3 regions of the Novacetimonas hansenii genome follow, and region 2 is predicted to be linked to each of the others. Evidence: riboswitches for the same ligand, from Rfam matches in the RefSeq annotation. Region 2 holds a riboswitch; each other region holds the start of a gene.

Region 1 (6,904 bases), 1.5 Mb from region 2:
CACGCTCTCCAGCTCGCCCGTGCGGGCGGCCCCACACGTTTCAGGTTTCACATCATCTCGCACGGCCCGAAGGGATGGCCCCATGCCCGCACAGCCAGACGGCTGCGTTTTCAGACCGATATTTCCCGCCATGCGCCATGCATGAACGGACCCACATCATGCCCCACGATATCCGCTGCGCGAATGACGACACATGATATGCCTCAATGTTTACGATGTTTACAATATTTACGCGGTATTATTTTACACTGCGCGGCATGCATGCCGCACATTCAGGGGGTATGAAGATCCTGTGGCAGCAGGCCGCCAAGCGGGCGGCAGGCATATTCGCACGCCGCGGGGTCCTGTTCCGCGTTCTGCCGCAATTCGGCCGCACCCTGTGATACGGCGCGCCAGGCCGCCTGCGCCAGGGCCTTGCGGCTGGGGAAATCATCGGGGTCGAGCGCCGGGTGCAGCATGACAGTCGCCCGCATGGACCGCCATTTCACCAGCTGCCACACATGGGGGCCAAGTTCCATATCCCCATACCATGCAAAGACCGGGCGACGGGCACGGTTGACGGGCACCCCCTCCAGCCGGTCATACACCACGGAAACCGGCTGGATCAGTGGCGTCATCCCCGGCGGGTGCTGGCGCATGGCCTCGGCCTCCGGCGTGTTTTCACGCCCGCGCGGAATGCGGGGCAGCTTTGCAATCGCAAAGAAGGCCGACATGAACGGCAGCACGCGCGACCCGTCCGACGACGTTCCCTCGGGGAACAGTACAAGGTTGTCGCCACCAATCAGGCGATCCATCATTTCATCACGTTCGCGGCCGGTCGTGCTGCGCTGGCGACTGACGAAGATGGTCCGTCCAATGCGCGAGACGAGGCCCATAATGGGCCATTTCTCGATATCGCCCTTGGCCACGAAGTTCGAGGGCAGCACGGTGCCAAGCACCGGCACGTCAAGCCACGATGAATGGTTGGAGACATAGATCACAGGCCGTTCGCCGCGCGCACGGGCACGCGCGCCGCCCACGGACCCGGCCCTGCGCCCGATGACGCGGATATTCATGGACAGCAGGAAGCACAGCCCCCCCCAGACAAAGCGCGTCCAGCGGATTTTCGCCGTGCCGGGCACCAGCAGCAACACCGCCTCGAACCCGACCGACAGCGGCACCCACACCGTAATGGCGGCAAGGCGACCGATCCCGCGCGCGGTGCGTGCGCGTTCACGCCATGGCCCCTGCGGATGGATGCGCAGCGCCGCGATATCCGCGACATCGCGCGACGTCACGGGCGCAAGGGCACGACGCTCCCGCGTGGGGTGCGGCTGGGGCGTGGGTGTGGTGGAGGTATCGCGACGTCGCAGGATGCGGCGCTTAATGAAATCGGCAATCATGCCCTATCCATAGATCGGTGGGACAGACCGCGCCGACTGGCGTCGCGATCACTGTGGCAGGACCGACCCGCGCGGCCTGCACCGCAGTGCGGGTGCGCGCCGGCCTTGTATCGTCCGGCCCTTCGTCGGACGTAGCCCCCACCTCCCGGCGCGTCAAGTACGCCCACCCCCGACCGGGGGCCATGGGACGGGGATGATACTTTGCGTAACGATAAGAGCAGGGCGCAACGAGAAGGGCAGGCAGCGATGGTTCCGTAAAATATTTTTTTGTCACATCCTCCAGATCCCGCATTATCAGGCTGGCATTATCAGGTATGAATGACACGGTTACGCGATCACGCATCGCGGCCCCACACCCTCTTTGGCACGCCCTGCCATGCCGCGGGGCCTCTCGTGCTCCCCTCTTGCCATGTGTGCCCTTTACCCTGCGTGCCCTGCGCCCCCAACCAGCCCAAGGAGTGCCCCTGATGTCCGGATGGTCCGGTTACGGCCTGTTATCCGCCGCCACGGCTGTTCTGCTTGCCACCACGCCCCTTGCCTGCCACACGGCCCGGGCGCGCGATGATGTGCTTAACATCCTGACAAGCTGCGACCACGAGGACCCGGAACTGCTGCGCCCGTTTGAACAGGCAAACGCCGTGCAGGTGCATTTCCGCGACATCGACACCGTCGCGGTCGAATCCGTGATGTCGGTCATCCAGCAGGCGCAGCCCGGTGACTGGGACCTTGTCGCCACGGACGAGGCAGAGTTGATGCCCATGGCGCGCAACGGCATGCTGATGCCACTGGATGCGGCGGATTTCCCCACCACCGGCATTCCCGCCGCCGTGGCCGACCCACAGGCGGGATCGTTCGACGGGCACCTGTATGCCGTGCCGGAAAAATTCGGGTATTTCGCCCTTGCCTTCGATCAGGCGAAGGTATCGGCACAGGCATTGTCCGATATCAACGAAATCTGGAAGCCAGAGTATCAGGGCCGCATCGCGATCTATGATTCCTACCTGCCTGTGATCTCCTACGTCGCGCTGGCGCTGGGCAGGGACCCCGCGCAGCTTGGCGCGGAAGACATCCCCGCATTGCAGGCAAAGCTTGTTGCCCTCAGGGCGAATGCCGCCATCGTGGGCGACATGGCCACGACACAGCAGGCGCTGGCCGATGGGCAGGTGGATATCGTCGTGGGGGGCGGCGCATGGACCACGGCAGGCATCGGCCATGACGGCGCGGTGCAGAAGGGACAGCCCGCCGCCGTACAGGGCGCCAACAGCGATGGCGATGATGCCGATGCCCCGCCCCTGCCGCCCGGCGCGCATCCCCCCGCGCAGGCAGACGCCGCGCCTGTTCCTGCCGCGGCCGCGGCTTCTGTCCCTGCGCAGCAGGCGACGACGCCGGTGCTGTCGGCGCACCCGACCCTGACCTACCTCATTCCCCGGCAGGGCGCGTTGCGGTGGCAGCAGGCGGTGGCGGTGCTTTCATCCTCCCAACGCAAGGACATGGCGCTGCGGTTTGCAAAATACCTGCGCACGCCGCAGGCACAGGCGCACCTTGCCACCTCCTCATGTTACTGGGGGATGCCGGCGGACATGCGCACGCCGCTCGACCCCGCGATCAAAAATGCCCTGCATTGGGAAGACCAGCCGGCACAGATCGCGGCGACACGCATGCTGCCGCAGCTTTCACCCGACATGCGCCACAGGTTGCAGGCCCTGTGGACCAGCGTGATGCAGGCCCCGTAAGACCAGACGCACGGATCATGACGGACAGATCATGGTGGGCGGCAGATCCCCTCCCCCACGATGATCGTCCGCAGCCCTCAGGCGGGATGGCCCTGATACCCAGTACACCTGACACCCTATATAGAGGCTGCCTGAAAAGGCAGGCTTGATAACATACTGAAATTATAAAAGTTTTTGGTGAAGCTTTTTCCAAAAAGCTTCAGAAGACGCCGCCTTATTTCGATCAAAAGGCGGCACCCAAAAACTTTTCTTTTTCATCCATGAGTTGTTTTCAAACACTCTCGTAAAAAAGGCGTCGCATTTTCCAAAAATGCGACGCCAGCAACATCCCCGGCAACCTGTCCGGTCGCCTCAGCCGCGCACGACCCCATGGTGGCCGTGCAGTTCGGGCATACGGTCCACCAGCAGGCCGAATACAAGGCCCAGCGCCCCCCACAACACGACCTGCATGCCAAGGGCGGCCTCGCGGAAATGCCACAGCAGGGCGGCGGGGAAATCTGCCGGGACCTCGTTGATCGTGGGCAGCGCCAGTTGCAGCACCGTCACCAGCACGACAAACAGCGCACAGCCACACAGCCATGCGGACCATGCCCCCAGACGCGCCAGCAGCGCCCGTCCTGCCAACACCGACAGGATCATCGCACAGAGCGAGAAGACGACCATTTCAAAATAGGTCGCGGTGCGTTGCCCGATTGTTTCGGGGTTCCCCACGGCGGGCGGGTTGGCGGGATATTTCAGGTCGGGCACCAGCACGACCGCCACGAACCCCGCCGCCGCCAGCAACAGCGCCAGCATCCGTGGCGATACCTGTCCCACACGGCCAAACGCCACCGCAAACGCCAGCGCGAATACCCCCCCATACGCCGCGCCATACATGACGGACGCCGTCAGCAACCCGATGGAGGACTGCACCTTGCGGCTGACCAGTTCTTCTTCTGGCGGTTCACCTTCGGCCGCGTCATGCGCGGCCTCGAACGCGATGGCGCGATCGACCTGGGGTTCGCCGACAATCCGCGCGAAGCCAAAGGCGAGGAACGCCGCGAGAATCCCCGCAAGCATACCGCGCAGCAGGACACGCCCGGCCATCAGGCCCGCACCGGCAAAGGGAAAAGGAAGGGAATATGCATATTCATGACTCCTGCGGGGAAATCGCGTCCCCGATGGATGGAAGAAAGGATATCATGCAAAGTATCTGGCTTGGCAGGGTGCGCGCATCGACATGATGCCATGCATGCCCGCATTACAGTGGCGCGACCGCACCGGATTTTCACCGGCTTCCTTTGCATGAAAGGCCCGTTTTCATCGCAGGGCGCACCGCACAAGTCAATGCGGGGCAAAGCCGCCCCGTCGCGCCCTGCACAGCGCATCCCCAACGGGACATCCCAAAGCCTGCATTCAGGACAGCGCATCTTGGGGCAGCGCATTCGGAACAATGCATCTTGGGCAACGCATTCTGGGCAACGCATCCCGAACAGCCATCCGGGATGACCCGCCGGTCAGATGACAGGCAGGCGCGTGAACAGGCGCACCCTCCGCGCCCGCACATCACGGCATGCCGCGTTTACGGAAAAAGCGCCGCAGGATTCTTAGAAGCTGTTTGAAATGGTCATTCTTGATAACATACTGAAATTATAAAAGTTTTTGGTGAAGCTTTTTCCAAAAAGCTTCAGAAGACACCGCCTTATTTCGATCAAAAGGCGGCACCCAAAAACTTTTCTTTTTCATCAATGCTTTGTTTTCAAACACTCTTCTATTCATGAATCTACTGGAACTGTTTGAAAACATCCCCTTAGATAATGGAAGGGGAAATTCCAGATTTTACTTTAACATTTTGAAAATGCGACGATTTTCAGGACATCCTGGAAAATCTTTACCAAGAACTTTCAGGATCCCAGTGGGATATGGGGACAGTTTTTACAAACAGCCTGCTCGGGAATGATCGAAATGTCCGGGCGCTGCCTGTTTATAAAAAAGCAGCGCCTTTACACGGGGCCGTAAAAAACTTCAAAAAACCATTGCCGTTTCAATCGGTTGCTGGTCCTGACGTTTCAAACGATTTCCTGTATTCAGGGGGCCGGGGCATGTCCCGCGCGCCATGCCCTGATCGCCTCGAGTGTGCGACGGACATGTTCGTCAGGCGAAAGCGCGCTGTAGGTAAAGATGATTTTGCCATCGGGGGCGATGACATAGGACGTGCGGCTGGCGTAATGGACCACCGGCATGCGTGAATCATACAGCCGCGCAATCGACCCCGACGGATCGGACGCGACGGGGAAACGGCCATGGCATTCGCTGACGGAAAAACGGTCCAGTGTCTTGAGATCATCCATCGACACGCCGATCACGCTGGCGCCAAGTGCGTGGTAACTGTCCATCGCATCCGCGAATTCATGTGCCTCTATGGTGCAGCCACGCGTAAAGGCGGCGGGGTAGAAATATACCACCACCGGCCCGTTACGCAGCGCATCGGCCAGATGAAAGCTGAACTCCTTGCCTGCCTGCGCGGCGGGGGCGACGAACATCGGCGCATTGCTGCCCGCGGGCAGGGCGGCGCGCGCGGTGGACCATGCGACAATCCCGGCAAAGGACAAAACCCCCACCAGTGGCACGATAATACCTGTCCACGACCATCGCGGACGCCTGTAGAAATATTTCATTCACTTCATCCCGTCATGTATCGTGCGTCATGCGTCATGCGTCGTGCCCTCATGACCCGGAAATCGGTCCCATGACCTGACAGGCATGACTGCCCAGTTTCTGGCACGCCTGCAACGCGCTGGCATGCGACAGGCCCAGCAGGCGGGCGCGATAGACACGTCCCCGCCCCGCCGTGACCGAATCAACCTGTTCACGCGCGCCATGCAGCGCGGCGTTGGCGCGGGCATGCTGCAATGCCTGCAACGCCTGTCCGCGCGATCCGTAGGCCCCGACCTGCACCGCCCAGTTGGCGGCATCCATGACGATGGTGGGATGCGCGCCCACCGCCGACATCGGCAACTGCCCTGCTCTGGCGCGCGCGCTCCATGCCGCACGGACGGCCGCGCTTTCAGCCGACGGGGCCTCGGCCACCTGCAATGGCTGGTCCGCGCCGATCACCTGCCGCCCGCCACGCCCATGCCGGGTGCTACCCTGCGCGCGGGCCTGCGCGCGGGCCTGTGCCCTGGCCTCGATCATCAGGTCGGCCTGTGAACGGTTGACCGGCGACACACCGGCGATGCGCGGGCCGATAAAGGCCACATATTCGCGTGTTTCACGCGGCAGCGTATGGCTGCGGTCAAGGAAATCATCCAGACGCCCCGGCCCGCTGTTATAGGCCGCAAGGAACCCCGGCGAGCCATAGATGTCATACATCTGGCGCAGGTACGAAGTACCGGCGATGATGTTGTCATGCGGTTCATAGGCATCCGGCCCAAGGTTGTAACGCCGGCGCATCTCGTCATAGGTGGGGGGCATGAGCTGCATCAGCCCCATTGCACCGGGCTGCGACGTCACGAACTGCCCATTATGGAAAAGCTGCCCGCCGGATTCACGCTGCATCACCGCACGTATCCACAGTTCGGGCACATCGAAACGCTGCGCCGCCTCGGTAATATACGGTCCCCACGGATCTTCTGGCGGACCGGGCGGGGTATAGTTCTGGCGCGCGCGGGCGCGATAGGCATCGGCTTCCTGCATCATCTGCGCATCCGACATCGCGGCCTCGTGCGGTTTACCCGCGCAGGCCGCCAGCGCCACCAGCAGCGCCAGCGAAAGCCACCGCCCCGCCCGCGAACATGACCGCGAAAGGGG
Region 2 (6,515 bases):
GCCAGATGCAAGATATCCTGAAGATTTTTTCGAAATGCATTCGCAGATCAGTCCCAGCCCCGCAAATGTCCGGAAAGGTTTTTGCAAACAATAATCCGGGGAAATAACGGATTCGTAAAAAAACAGCCCGGATTACATCAAGATGCCTTATCGACAGAGTTCCCACGGAATGACAGCATCCCCGATCCGCCTGACCGTTACCCCGTACACTGCATGCATGATATCATCATCCAGCACCTGTGTTGCAGGGCCATGTCGAATGATGGAGCCATCATCCATCAGCACAAGTTCATCGCAAAACCGCGTTGCCAGCACCAGATCATGCAACACAACGACAATCCCCTTACCTTGTGCGGCCTGTTCACGGAAAAGCTGCATCATGGACAGGGCATGGGCAGGGTCAAGGGCAGCAATCGGTTCATCCGCCACAACAACAGGCGTATCGGTCGCCAGCGCACGCGCGAGGTTCATACGCGCCCGCTCTCCACCCGAAAGATGACTGGCCGGACGGGCAGACAGGTCCAGCAGGCCTGTTGCCTCCAGCGCACGTTGCACCGCAGGATGCCCTATCGCATGCATGTTGGCCTGTCCATGTGGCAGGCGCCCAAGTGCCACCAGATTACGGACGGGCATCGGCGGCGGCATTCCCCCATCTTGCGGGATAAAGGCCAGTTGCCTTGCCCTCATTGCGGGGGGGATCTGCCCCATGTCACGCCCAAGAAGCTGGATCTTCCCACAATCGGGGGCCTGTAACCCCGCAAGCATACGCATGAACGTGCTTTTCCCCGCCCCGTTCGGTCCGATCAGGCCCACAACCCGCCCCCGTTCCAGGGTAAGGGCAGCGGCGGAAACGACAGCACGTTCCCCCCGTCTGAGCGAGACGCCGCACGCATGAAGCAAGCTCATGGGCTGCTCCTTTTAAGGATGATGACACGGGCGAAAAAAACCGGCGCACCAACCAATGCCGTCAATACGCCAAGCTGTAGTTCAGGCCCGCTTGCCGCCAGGCGCACAACCATATCCGCCACCAGGAGCAACAGTCCGCCACCCAGAAAGGACGGCACAAGCAGGCGTGAAGGCTGGTGCCCCGTCAACGGGCGCAACAGATGCGGCACCACCAACCCCACAAAGCCAATCGCACCGGAAACCGCCACACACGCCCCAACGGCAAGAGCCGGGCCAAGCACGACGCGCGTCTGTATCCCCCATGGCGCATGAAGCCGGAACCCAAGGCTTTCCGCCACATCCGTACCCAGCGCCAGCGCATCGAGCGCACGTGCGCAGGACAGCATAAACAGCGTGCCACACACCACACCGGGCAGGCAGATCCAGACATGGGTAAAGGTCCGGTCAGTCAGTGACCCCATAAGCCAATGCATGATTTCAAAGGATGCATACGGACTGGGGACAAGGTTCAGCACCAGCGCCGTCAGCGCGGCGGTAAAACTGCTAAGTGCCGCCCCCGCCAGTAAAAGCACCAGTGTCCCGCCACGCCCCACCACCCCCATCAGCACGGCAGCCGCGCACAGGGCCCCCGTCAGGCCACCAAGCGGCAGGGCCGCGATGGAAAGCTGCATGAGGCCGGTATAAAACACGCATACCGCACCAAGTGCCGCCCCACCCGATACGCCCAGAATACCGGGGTCCGCCAGCGGGTTTCGCAGATATCCCTGCAGGACCGCACCCGACAGGCCCAGTGTGCCACCCACCATAATGGCCAACAGGGTGCGCGGCAGACGCAGTTGCGCCACGATGATCGCACCGGCCGTATGTCGCCCCGCCATCAGGTCCGCCAGTGCATGCGAAAACATGATGCTGGTTTCCCCCCACATCAACGACGCCCCGAACAGGCCCACCACCCCAAGCAGCAGCAGCGTATTGAGCAACAGGGTTCCATGCCCGAACTGTTTCACTGTGGGATTCCAAGATGACCGCGGGCAGCACGCAGCATCGCCACTGCATCCAGTGTCTGTGGCAGGCCACATAACCACAGGCGCGCTGGCAGGTCGAGGTGATGCGCACCGGCAAAGGCCTGCCGCAGTGCAGGATGGTCAAGCATTGATTGTGCAAGGGAACGCCCCCGTCCCGAACGGTCGAGGACCAGCAGGTCGGGCGGATGCGCGATCAGCACCTCCATAGGAAAGCGTGAAGACCCTTCATGCCCCATGACGGTTGCATAATTACGCAGGCCCGCATGGGCAAGGACATCATCAGGCAACGAACCCGCATGGGTCACGAACCCGTTGGCGGCATAGACCGCAGCCGTGGGATCGGTGGCAGACCGTCCTGATGGAAAGGAGGCAAGGCGCAGCGCAAAGGCGCCAGCCAGTTCACGCCCACGTTCGGGCACACCAATCGCACTCGCCACGATCATGATCTGTGAGGCGATATCCGTCAGTGATTTTGCTGGTGGCAGGGTAATGACCTTCGCCCCGCTTTCCCGTGCAGCCTGCATGGCCAACGTCGCTGTATAGACACCACCCAGCACGACATCGGGATGGGCGGCCACGACATTTTCCGACGTGGGCCGCATCACTGGCACGCGCGCGGCCTGCGCGCACAATACCGCGTTCCAGCAGTCGCGCGCCAGTGGTGTAATCCCCACGACCTGCCCCGGTGCGGCCAATAACAGCAGCAACTGGTCCGTGCAAAGGTTGAGCGACACCACACGCGCCACAGGCTGCGCCCGTGCCGCCATCGGGACACAGGCAAGCATCCCGGCGACAAATCCCGCAAGCATCCTTTTCATGTCAATAATTCAGCATGAAACCACCATAACCAGCACGACCGGGCTGCAGATAGCCAATCGGGTCCTCGAACTGGCGGTTCAACAGGTTATCCGCACGGGCATAAACGGAAACATAGCGATTGACCTTATAATTGGCAGCCACATCAATGGTGAAATATCCATGCCCCCTGGCGCAAACGCTGCATGTCGCCCCGCCGATGACCGGCACATCGCGCCAGGCACTGGTATACAGGATATTGCCCGAAAATGTCAGGTCGCGGATTGGTGTCCATGTCGTATTGAAATTGAACTTGTGCTGGGGACGGCGCTGAAGCTCGGCGCCGTCCGTTGCATCGCGGGCATGTGTCCAAGTATAGCTCAGATTGAACTCCAGGGTATTCAATGCCTTCCAGTTCAGGAAAGCTTCCACACCATACATCCGGGCCTTGGCAACATTGGCATAGGAATAGGTATAATTATACGATGAATCCACTGATACGGAAGACTGGATCAGGTTCCTGACCCTGTTGTCGTACCATGTTGCCCCAAAATTCAGATGATCGTGCAGCAATTTCTGCTCCACCCCCGCATCATAACCGATCAACTGCTCGGCTTTCAGGTTCGGATTGCCTTTTTCCGAATATCCGGCGCCCACCTGATTGGCAAATAGCTGATATAGCGATGGGCCATGAAAACCCGACCCGGCGCTGGCCTTGATAATGGTTCCGGTTCCCGGCACATGGATCGCAGGGGCAACACGCCACGTCACATGGTTGCCATAACGTGAGTTGGCATCATAACGAATATTGGCCGCACCATACAGGATATGGTTCCAATTCCCCTGATACTGTCCATAACCCGCGGTCGTATCCATGCTGGCGGATGTATTATATCCGCTGTCCCACATGCTGGCGGCGGTATGGCTGGTATTGAACGTATCGTGGAAATGTTCCGCCCCGATCAAGAACTGTCCATATTTTTTTAAATTGAATGTTCCGTGCCAATCCACTTTCAACCGGCTGGAACGGTAATAATCAGGATCGGGATTTATGGGGCTACCATCACTGGTGCCTGCCTCTGTCCAGCGGTTGCGATTGGTCATGTATCCAAGGCCAAGTACCTGATCGAACATGCCATGAAAGGAAACCAGATGCGCCGTTCCTCGCACGATGGCCTCATTCTGGCTGTTCTGTTCCCGCACACCCCTGTCCCCATAAGCGTTCTCGCTTTGCAGGTCATATAATGAATAGGAATGGTTATTATTCTGTATAAGGCGTGCAGTCAGGCCAAGGTCAAAATTATGGGTAATGTCATATCCCAGCCGGATATTGGCCCCCCGGTTGTCATTGCGGTTGCCCTCGTGTCGCTGTTGTCGGTCGGCGCCGTAATACCGTTCAATATAGGCAGGGATATTGTTGAACCCATCCATACGGTAATGGGAAAGTTCAACATTGTAATGAAAACGCCCCTTGCTGCCGCGCGCGCCAAAAGTCTGGTTGAAAGTACCGTATCCGCCCCCTTCGACACGGACGAATGGTCTGAATCGTCCTTCCCCCTGCGCCGTGGTGATGTCGATCACGCCCGCCATGGCATCCGCACCGTAAAGGCCGCTTTGCGGACCACGCAGGATTTCGATGCGCCCCATACCATCAGTCACGAACTGCCCCGCATCAAACGCGCCTGATGCCGAACTGCCATCATTGATATCCATGCCATCAAGACGGACCTTGACCTCATTCGCATTATTGCCCCGCATGAAAATAGAGGACGCCCCCCCAGGGCCACCCGTCTGTACCACATTCAGGCCCGGCTGGCGCGTCAGGATATCCGTCAGGCTGCGTCGCTGCTGTGTCTGGATCTGTTTTTCGGTGATGATGGTCATGCTGGTGCCGATATCATCAACGGCAGTCGGCCGCCGCGCGGCACTGACACTGATAAGTTCTGGAATCCCGTCCCCTCCGGGTGAAATGACAACCCGGGATTTCTTATCCTGCACGACATAACCGGTTGCTGGCGGTTTTACCTGCCCGCCCAGATCATCAGCATACGCGATGCCGCCCCGTATTGTAACGAACATGGTCGAGGCAATCAGAAGATTACGAAAAAATATCATAGAATCCAGGTCTCGCGGTCACATCATCGTTGCCACGAGAGCGTGCTGCCACCCCAGGTTTCGATCCGCGCGAAACCCCGTAACACCACACCGCCAGGACGCCCCGCCCAACAGTTCCCGGTCGCAACCACTAAGGACGGCAGGTCTCCTGGCTTGCGGCTTGGCATCATGCATAACCTTCCCGAAAACCGTGGTTTTCAGTGGCCCGGACCGTTACATCCGGTAATGCAAAGACATACCGCTTACAGTTGCGGGGACAGCCGAAGCATTGGATGGTAATTCCGCACTTCGTTCCCTTTTAATCCCTCCGGCAGAAGGAACCGTCGCACCTGTTCTGATCTGATGAACAATGCTTGTCAAGCAGGATTCAATTTTGTGATACCCTGTCACGATCATTATCATTTTGGATTATATTTCCCGGCATTCAGGATATCCCCTGAACACGACGCAGTCGCACGACATGGCAAGAAACATCCTGTCGTGACATGGACTTAAAAAAGACCATGCCGCTTGAGGCATGCCACGCACCTGATTCTTAATTTCCTATAATCTTCATATATAAGCATCTATCATCATAAATCAGAATGTAATGCTGCCATGCAGGCCGAAAATGGCCTCGTTACCAACATGACGGTTATAGGAGACACCATAATCACGCACCCCGCCCGAAGGATGCCATACATATTGAAAATCCGGCTGCATAACCAGCCAGGGAGTTACCTGCGCCTGATAGGTCAGTTCGAGATGATTTTCATTCCCTTGCACCGGGCTGTAAGTACCAGTCTGTGCCACATTGCGGTCGAACTGACGCTCCCCCGAACTGGCGCGGCCAATCCCCCAGCCCAGCCCGAGTGTGTCATTGGCACGGCCACGGAATGGGGCCTTCAGGTTGAAGCCTGCATCCATTGCAAAGCTGATCAGATTACGATCGCCACCATTGCCCGTGGCGCGCACAAACACCCCGACCGACCGGGCCGAGGTCAGTGACGGACGCCAGATCATCTGGTCAATGATGCCGTAGACCATCCAGTCCCCGCGGTCCCAGCGCGGGATCCCGGTGCTGTCATCAGCGCCACCAAGAGGCTTGCCCATGTTGTTATAGCGATAATCGGGGAATTTTGCGGTATCGTAATACCCACCCAACTTGTACACACCCGGCAAGCCCGGATCCTTGGTTACATTCGACATATCAGCCGGCTGTGGGTTCAGTGCGTATTGCAATTCAGTAATCAGCAGGGCGCCTGTGCCCATGTTGAACTGTGTCCCGCTGCCATCATTAGTGACCTGATTTGTCGGATCCGCGCCGTTACCGCCATTCTGTATGGCAAAGGAATTGGTACGGTTACCTGGCGGATTATCATCGGCAGCCGCGAACATGAAGGTGAACTTCTCGCTTGGCCGGTAACGGACGCGAACGGCAGGCGAGGATAGTGGCCACGACGGACCACCGCCATACAGGTTGACCGAAGGCGCCATCGGCCAGCCAAAGTTTGAATTCAGGTAAAGAGATGCATAATCACTGATCAGGAATTCAGTATCAAGATCCTGCTGCCCGATCTTTATGTCCAGTTTCCCATTCAAAAAGGATTGCTGGTACCATAATTCAAACAGGCGGGTGGAGCGATCAGCCTCGAAGCCACTGATGGGATTGAAATTGGCAAGATGATCCTGCGA
Region 3 (6,904 bases), 1.3 Mb from region 2:
GCCAAAGGGTTCGTCATTCATGATGCGCATGCCGGTCGTGACATCCGCCAGCACCGTGGGTTCAAAGAAATAGCCCGTATTGCCCACGCGCTTGCCCCCTGCGGCAATGCGCGCGCCCTGTCCCACCGCATCGGCCACCAGCGTTTCCATCATGTCCACGCGCCGCACATTGGCCAGCGGCCCCATCTGCGTCCCCTCCACAAGGCCATCGCCCACCCGCAGCGCGGACGCCGCGGCGGCGAAGCGCGTGACAAACGTGTCATAGGCGGGGCGTTCCACCAGGAACCGCGTGGGGGCAATGCACACCTGTCCCGCATTGCGGAACTTCGCCCCCGCCAGCAGCGACACCGCGCGGTCCATATCCGCATCGGCACTGATGATCACGGGCGCATGCCCGCCCAGTTCCATCGTCGCGCGCTTCATGTGCGCGCCCGCAAGCGCGGCAAGGTGCTTGCCCACCGGCGTGGAGCCTGTGAACGTCACCTTGCGGATGATGGGATCGGCGATCAGGGTCTGCGAAATCTCCGCCGGGGTGCCATAGACAAGGCCCAGCACACCCGCCGGAACACCCGCATCCGCCAGCGTGCGAATGAACTCCGCAGGTGATGCCGGGGTTTCCTCCGCCGCCTTGACGATGATCGAACATCCCGCCGCCAATGCGGCCCCCACCTTGCGCGCGACCTGGTTTACAGGGAAATTCCATGGGCAGAACGCGGCCACGGGACCGACCGGGCTGCGGATTACCTCCTGCATGATGCCCGGCGCACGGGCGGGAACGATACGGCCATAGGTGCGGCGCCCCTCTTCGGCCATCCAGTCCACGACATCGGCAGCTGCGAGCAGTTCGGTCCGTGCCTCGCCCACGGGCTTGCCCTGTTCCATCGTCATCAGCGCCGCGATGTCACCGCTGCGTTCACGCAAAAGGGCCGCCGCGCGGCGCAGGATGCCGGAACGTTCCAGCGGGGACATGCGTCCCCACGTGACAAAGCCGCGCGCCGCCGCATCAAGCGCACGACGCAGGTCGGGCGGTGCGGCATGGGCGACATGGCCGATGACCTGCGCCGTGGCGGGGTTGAGCACGTCAATCGTGCGCCCCCCCGTGCCATCGGTCCATGTCCCGTCGATATAAAGCTGTGTGTTGCGATAGGCTGTCATCGGCGTCCTGCTTTCGTTATCCGATCCATCATGTGCGAACATGTCGCGCCATATTTGCATGAGCGCACCAGCCCAGCACATATCCAGATCACAAAACAGACAGTTCACGCGGATGTCGCTGCACAGGCACACGAAAACCTGCGCCTATCGCGCGTCCGCATGCCCGGCGCCCGCGCACATCCCCGTGCGGGTCGAGCACGCGGGCAATCCGTTCAGGAAATTGCACAAGTTTTCGAGACCCGGTCATCTTATCCTGATTCATCACAGGTTACGGACCGCAATCTGGACAGGGGAGTACCCCTGCCTGCCATGATATCCCGGAGAGCGCGCCGATGTTCAACGCCATCATGATCGACAAGACCCGCACGGGATCACGGGCCAGCATACGCAGCCTTGAGCGCGCAGCGTTACCCGAAGGCGAGATCACGATACGCGTCGATTATTCCTCGCTCAATTACAAGGACGCACTGGCCATTACGGGGCGCGGCCCGGTGGTGCGGCGTTTCCCGATGATCCCCGGCATCGACCTTGCGGGGGAAATCATCGCATCGGATGACCCCATCTACCGCCCCGGCGACCAGGTGATCGCCAACGGGTGGGGATTGGGGGAGGAACACTGGGGTGGCCTGTCACAGATGGCGCGCGTACATGGGAAATGGCTGCTGCCGCGCCCCCGCAACTTTTCCGCACGTCAATGCATGGGTATCGGCACGGCGGGCTATACCGCGATGCTGTGCGTCATGGCGCTGGAAAAAGGGGGCGTCACCCCCGGTGATGGCGAAATCGCCGTGACCGGCGCAGGCGGCGGCGTGGGTGGTATTGCCATCGCCCTTCTGGCACGGCTGGGATACCGGGTGGTGGCCGTGACCGGGCGCGACGACCTGACGGGCTACCTTCACATGCTGGGCGCGGCAGAAGTGGTGGGGCGTTCGGCCCTGTCCCATACCGCTCGCCCATTGCAGGCAGCCCGATGGCGCGGGGCCATAGATGTGGCGGGGGGAAAAATGCTGGCGGCGTTATGCGCCAGCATGCGACCGGGGGGCGTCATCGCCGCATGCGGTCTGACGGCGGGAATGGACCTGCCGCTGACGGTTGCGCCCTTTATCCTGCGCGGCGTTACCCTGCAGGGAATCGACAGCGTCACGTGCCCACGTGACCAGCGCATGGCGGCATGGGCCAGGCTGGAGCGTGACCTTGATCCCGCGCTGGTCGATTCGATATGCGCAGACATCCCCCTGAAACAGGCGATCGCGACGTCACCGCGGCTTCTGGCGGGCAATGTGCGTGGGCGCATCGTCGTCAACACCCACGATGCCTAGGCCGCAATACCCGCACCATAATGCTGGCGCGCAACAGGTGGGGCCATCACGCCACTGGGCGCGCGAACACTCCGCCACAAAAGCAACCGCAATGGCCAACCTGCCGCCCGGAGAACCCGCCCGGACAGCAGCCGACAGGAAACGTCAGTGGCAGGGGAAGCCGAGCAGGTGACGTCCATCATGGACGAATTCATGGACATAATGCCCCGACACCAGCGAGGTCGCACCCTGTTCCGCGCCCACGAAATACAGCAGCAGCGAAGCAATCACGAGGCCGAAGACCGCCCACGGCAGCAGGTCACGAACCGGAATCGCGACAGGCGCGGAAGACAGGCCACCCGCAGGCAGGACAGAAGATGTGTGGTTCATGGCAAAATGCACTCCCTGATCAGTCGTGATCCCCGACTAACCGATTTCGGACCCCTCGGCAAACGCTTCCGCCCCCTTGCCGGTGGGCATCGGGCATGCGCACGCGGGGAAAACGCCGACGATGAAAAACAGTGACGCCGTTTTTATGAACGCTCCGTTTACGAACGACCGGGGACACAGGGCCACGACACAGGGGCGCCCGTCGCCTTATATGATCCTGCCCCGACAAGATGTCCCAACACAACGCTTCAACAAAAATCCCCGACCTCAAGAGATCCTGGCATCAAGATCTCAATGAGGACGCCGAAAGCCTGTTTGAAAACAAATCATTGATAAAAATAAGAACAGTTTTTTGGTGTTGCTGTTTTTTGAAAATGCGATGTCTTCTGAAGCTTTTTGGAAAAAGGCGGCACCCAAAAACTTTTCTTGTTTTTTATCAACGCGTTGTTTTTAAACAATCTCTAAAAATTATGAGATTCCCAGAAAATAGGTCGCCGATAAAAAATAATGACATGGTATGATGACTGCGTTTTTTCATGAGGGCCACATCCTTCAAGGCTTTTGGAAAGGAATTGTGCCAAAAACATTTATTATTCCAGTTGGTGATGCGCCCTGTCTTGTCACACCGCCCAAGGCGACAACGCATATTTTCATCAATCCGTTGGTTTCGAACAGACTTTCGCATGAAGCGACCTGAAAGACACTGCGCCAGCCATTTCCAACATCCCCCATTTCCCCCGGAACTTTGACACACCGCCCCCATGCACCTGACCTGCCTGTCCCTGCCCGCGCCTGACTGCCTGCGTCGCGCCATCATCCCCACACGTGATGACCTGCCCCCCCTGCCCCCCGGACAGGCGGCGCATCTGTGCGCCACGGCACCCGTTGCCTGTGGCGATGATACCGCCATCCCTGTTGCGCAATGGGCGGGGCGCACGCCCATTGCGCACGCCGCCCTGCGCGCACGCGACCACGGCGCGTGGCACGGCCGCGCCCTGCATGACCTGCCGGCGCCCGACGTCGCACGCTGGATCGCGGACCCGGATTTCGCACCGCCAGACGGTGAAAGCCTGCGCGCGGTGCTGGTGCGCGCGGCGGACTGGCTGTCGCGCTGCCCCACCGGGCATGCAAACATGATGGTCATCGCGGACACCATGGTCATACGCGCCCTTGTGCTGGCGACGCTTAGCACGGGGGCAGAGGCGTTCGCGGCCCTTGATATCGGACCATGCACCCGCACCCTCGTGACATTCCATAACAGGTGGCGTGTGCGTGAGGCAGGGGCGGCCATCACGTTTTGACACCACATCGCGGGCGCGTGTAAAAGCCCGCATGATGGTTCCCGTAAGGGAAGAAACAGGGAAGCACGGTGCGTGGCGCGGCAGGTTGCCGCCCGCAATGCCGTCACTGCCCCCGCAACTGTAGGTGGTCTCAAACATCCAGCAGGCCGTCCCTTTACAAAAGGGTGCGGCACGTCACTGGCCAGTCTGGCCGGGAAGGCGCCGGATGCGGCGGCAGGGACACTGTCCATGCCCCGGCCACAAGTCAGGAGACCTGCCATCATCGCCATGTCCCACACCAGTTCCGGGACATGGCACGACCACTGAATGTCGCAGGTCCGGCGGGGTGCCTGGAAATGCGGCGGTATCCTGATGTCCGTGCCATGCATCGGCCCCGATGCCGCACGGTCGATGCACCCCGGCCATGGCCGCCATCCCATCGGGATGACGCGGCGACAGCGCAGGACGACACGTGCAATGACCACAGGTGCCCCCCCTTCCGACGCCCCCCATACCACCACCCGCCCCGACCTTCGCGCCATCCATCTCCATGTCTGCGTTACGTGCCTGCGCGGGCTGCCGGTTGGCGCCGCACCACCCGGGCGCGCCCTGTATGAACAGATGCTGACGCGCACGCACGACACCAATGTCGTGGTGCATGAGGTCAAATGCCTTGCCGCGTGCGATCGTGGCTGCACCGCCGTCGTCGCCATGCCGGGGAAATGGGGATGGCTGCTTGGCCATCTTGGTCCTGAAAAGGCCGACGACCTGATGATCTACCTTGCCGCCTATGCCGCCTCGCACAGCGGCAGTGTCATGCCTTCGCGCCGTCCGGCCTCTCTGTCGGACATGGTGCTGGGCCGTTTTCCCGCCGCCCTCCTGACGGAGCACTCTTCATGACCGTATCCCCCTCCTCCCGTCCCGCCACCCGCGCCGCCCGTGCGAAGGTACCTGTCACCGTCATCACCGGCTTTCTTGGCGCGGGCAAGACGACGCTGCTGCGCCATGTGCTGGCACAGGCGCGCGGACGGCGCATCGCGATTGTCGTCAACGAATTCGGCACGCTGGGCATTGATGGCGAAACGCTGCGTGCCTGCGGGGTGGAAGGATGCCGGGATGACGATATTGTCGAACTGACCAATGGCTGCCTGTGCTGCACCGTGGCGGATGATTTCCTGCCGACGATGGAGGCGCTGCTCGACCGGGCTGATCCGCCGGAGCATATCGTGATCGAGACGTCCGGCCTTGCCCTGCCCAAGCCACTGCTCAAGGCATTCGGCTGGCCCACGGTGCGCACGCGCATGACCGTCGATGGCGTTGTCACCGTGGTTGATGGCCCCGCCGTCGCGGCCGGGCGTTTCGCCGACGACCCGGATGAAATCGCACGCCAGCGCCAGGCCGACCCGTCACTGGACCACGACAACCCGCTTGCGGAAGTTTACGAAGACCAGCTCCTTTCGGCGGACATGGTGATCATCAACAAGACCGACCTGATGACACCAGATCAGATCACCATGGTGGAGCGTGAGATCCGCGCCGAAATCCCCCGCGCGGTCAAGGTCATCCATACCGTGGACGGGCAGGTGGACCCCGTTGTCCTGCTGGGCATGGATGCGGCGGCCGAAGATGACCTTGCGGCCCGCCCCTCCCACCATGATGCGGAAGGGGGCGAGCATGAGCATGACGATTTCGAAAGCTTCGTCGCCCCCATTCCCGAACAGAACAGCGCGGACGCCTTTGTCACGCATCTGGCCCACGTGGCGGAAAAATATGACATCCTGCGCATGAAGGGATTCGCCGCCGTACGCGGCAAACCGATGCGCCTGGCGGTGCAGGGCGTGGGCAGCCGGTTCCGCCACCAGTTCGACCGCCCCCTGTCACAGGATGCGCCACGCACGGGCAACCTTGTCATCATCGGTCAAAAGGGCCTGCCGCGCGCGGCGATCGAGGCGGACCTGCAACGGACCTGACAGGACGGTCGAAAACAGGACCATCGAAAAACAGTCGCGGGGTTATAAAAGCTTCGGACGGATGTCGCTTCATTTGTAAAAAGGCGGCATCCACAGGCCTTTATGCCTTTATCAATATCCCCTGATGCCGCACCCCCGCCGCCCGGCGGTGTCCTTGGCGGCGCTGTCCATGAACACGAAACCGGGCACAAAACACAGAGGCAACGCACATGCATCTTCTGGCGCGTGAAGTCCGCAGCCTCGACGAGGACGCGGTGGCCGAAGACCTCGGCCACGCACCCGCCGATATCGTGTTCCTGTCATTTTCCGACAGCGACCTGCTCGCCCTGCGTGCGGCGGCCGATGCCGGGGCGGCAGGTGGGGCCAGCGTGCGGATCGCCAGCCTGTCACGCCTGCTGCATCCCATGTCGATCGACCTGTATGTAAGTGATACCCTCCTGCGGTCACGCTGCGTCGTGGTGCGCCTGCTTGGCGGGATGGAATACTGGCGTTACGGGGGGGAAGAAGTCTCGCGCGCATGTCGCGACGCCGGCATCCCCCTGGCGCTGGTGGCGGGCGACGCACGCCCCGACCCGCGTCTGGCCGCACTGTCGAACATCGCGGCCCCCACGCTCGACCATCTTGACGCACTGCTGCGCGCGGGCGGCCCACGCAACATGGCCGCCGCCTTACGCCTGATGGCGGACCTTGCGCGGGGGCAGGACATGGGACAGGACAGGGGTGCGCACCCCATCGCAACCGACCGCGCCGAAGTGCCCTCATCCCGGAGCACACCTGCTGACACCCTGCCTGCCGCAACAGCGGGCATCGC

Evidence for each region. Region 2 has a riboswitch for cobalamin ahead of IFJ82_RS09985 (TonB-dependent receptor plug domain-containing protein). Riboswitches for the same ligand answer to the same signal wherever they lie in the genome.
Region 1: it holds a riboswitch for cobalamin, as region 2 does, so the genes downstream of both, IFJ82_RS03360 (CbtA family protein) here and IFJ82_RS09985 (TonB-dependent receptor plug domain-containing protein) in region 2, are expected to answer to the same signal.
Region 3: it holds a riboswitch for cobalamin, as region 2 does, so the genes downstream of both, IFJ82_RS00070 (DUF1636 domain-containing protein) here and IFJ82_RS09985 (TonB-dependent receptor plug domain-containing protein) in region 2, are expected to answer to the same signal.

Annotation. Positions count from the first base shown of each region.
Region 1 is NZ_CP062147.1:784,629-791,532, reverse strand. It holds gene IFJ82_RS03370 (lysophospholipid acyltransferase family protein) at 273-1,382, opposite strand; gene IFJ82_RS03365 (ABC transporter substrate-binding protein) at 1,850-3,115, shown strand; gene IFJ82_RS03360 (CbtA family protein) at 3,467-4,201, opposite strand; adenosylcobalamin (AdoCbl) riboswitch at 4,247-4,423, opposite strand; gene IFJ82_RS03355 (peroxiredoxin) at 5,182-5,772, opposite strand; gene IFJ82_RS03350 (lytic transglycosylase domain-containing protein) at 5,822-6,904, opposite strand, start outside.
Region 2 is NZ_CP062147.1:2,259,994-2,266,508, forward strand. It holds gene IFJ82_RS09970 (ABC transporter ATP-binding protein) at 148-906, opposite strand; gene IFJ82_RS09975 (FecCD family ABC transporter permease) at 903-1,832, opposite strand; gene IFJ82_RS09980 (ABC transporter substrate-binding protein) at 1,910-2,749, opposite strand; gene IFJ82_RS09985 (TonB-dependent receptor plug domain-containing protein) at 2,751-4,841, opposite strand; cobalamin riboswitch at 4,963-5,181, opposite strand; gene IFJ82_RS09990 (carbohydrate porin) at 5,421-6,515, opposite strand, start outside.
Region 3 is NZ_CP062147.1:11,288-18,191, forward strand. It holds gene IFJ82_RS00050 (NAD-dependent succinate-semialdehyde dehydrogenase) at 1-1,155, opposite strand, end outside; gene acuI (acrylyl-CoA reductase (NADPH)) at 1,488-2,474, shown strand; gene IFJ82_RS00060 (CbtB domain-containing protein) at 2,619-2,843, opposite strand; gene IFJ82_RS00065 (histidine phosphatase family protein) at 3,605-4,144, shown strand; cobalamin riboswitch at 4,163-4,419, shown strand; gene IFJ82_RS00070 (DUF1636 domain-containing protein) at 4,496-5,023, shown strand; gene cobW (cobalamin biosynthesis protein CobW) at 5,020-6,093, shown strand; gene cobN (cobaltochelatase subunit CobN) at 6,303-6,904, shown strand, end outside.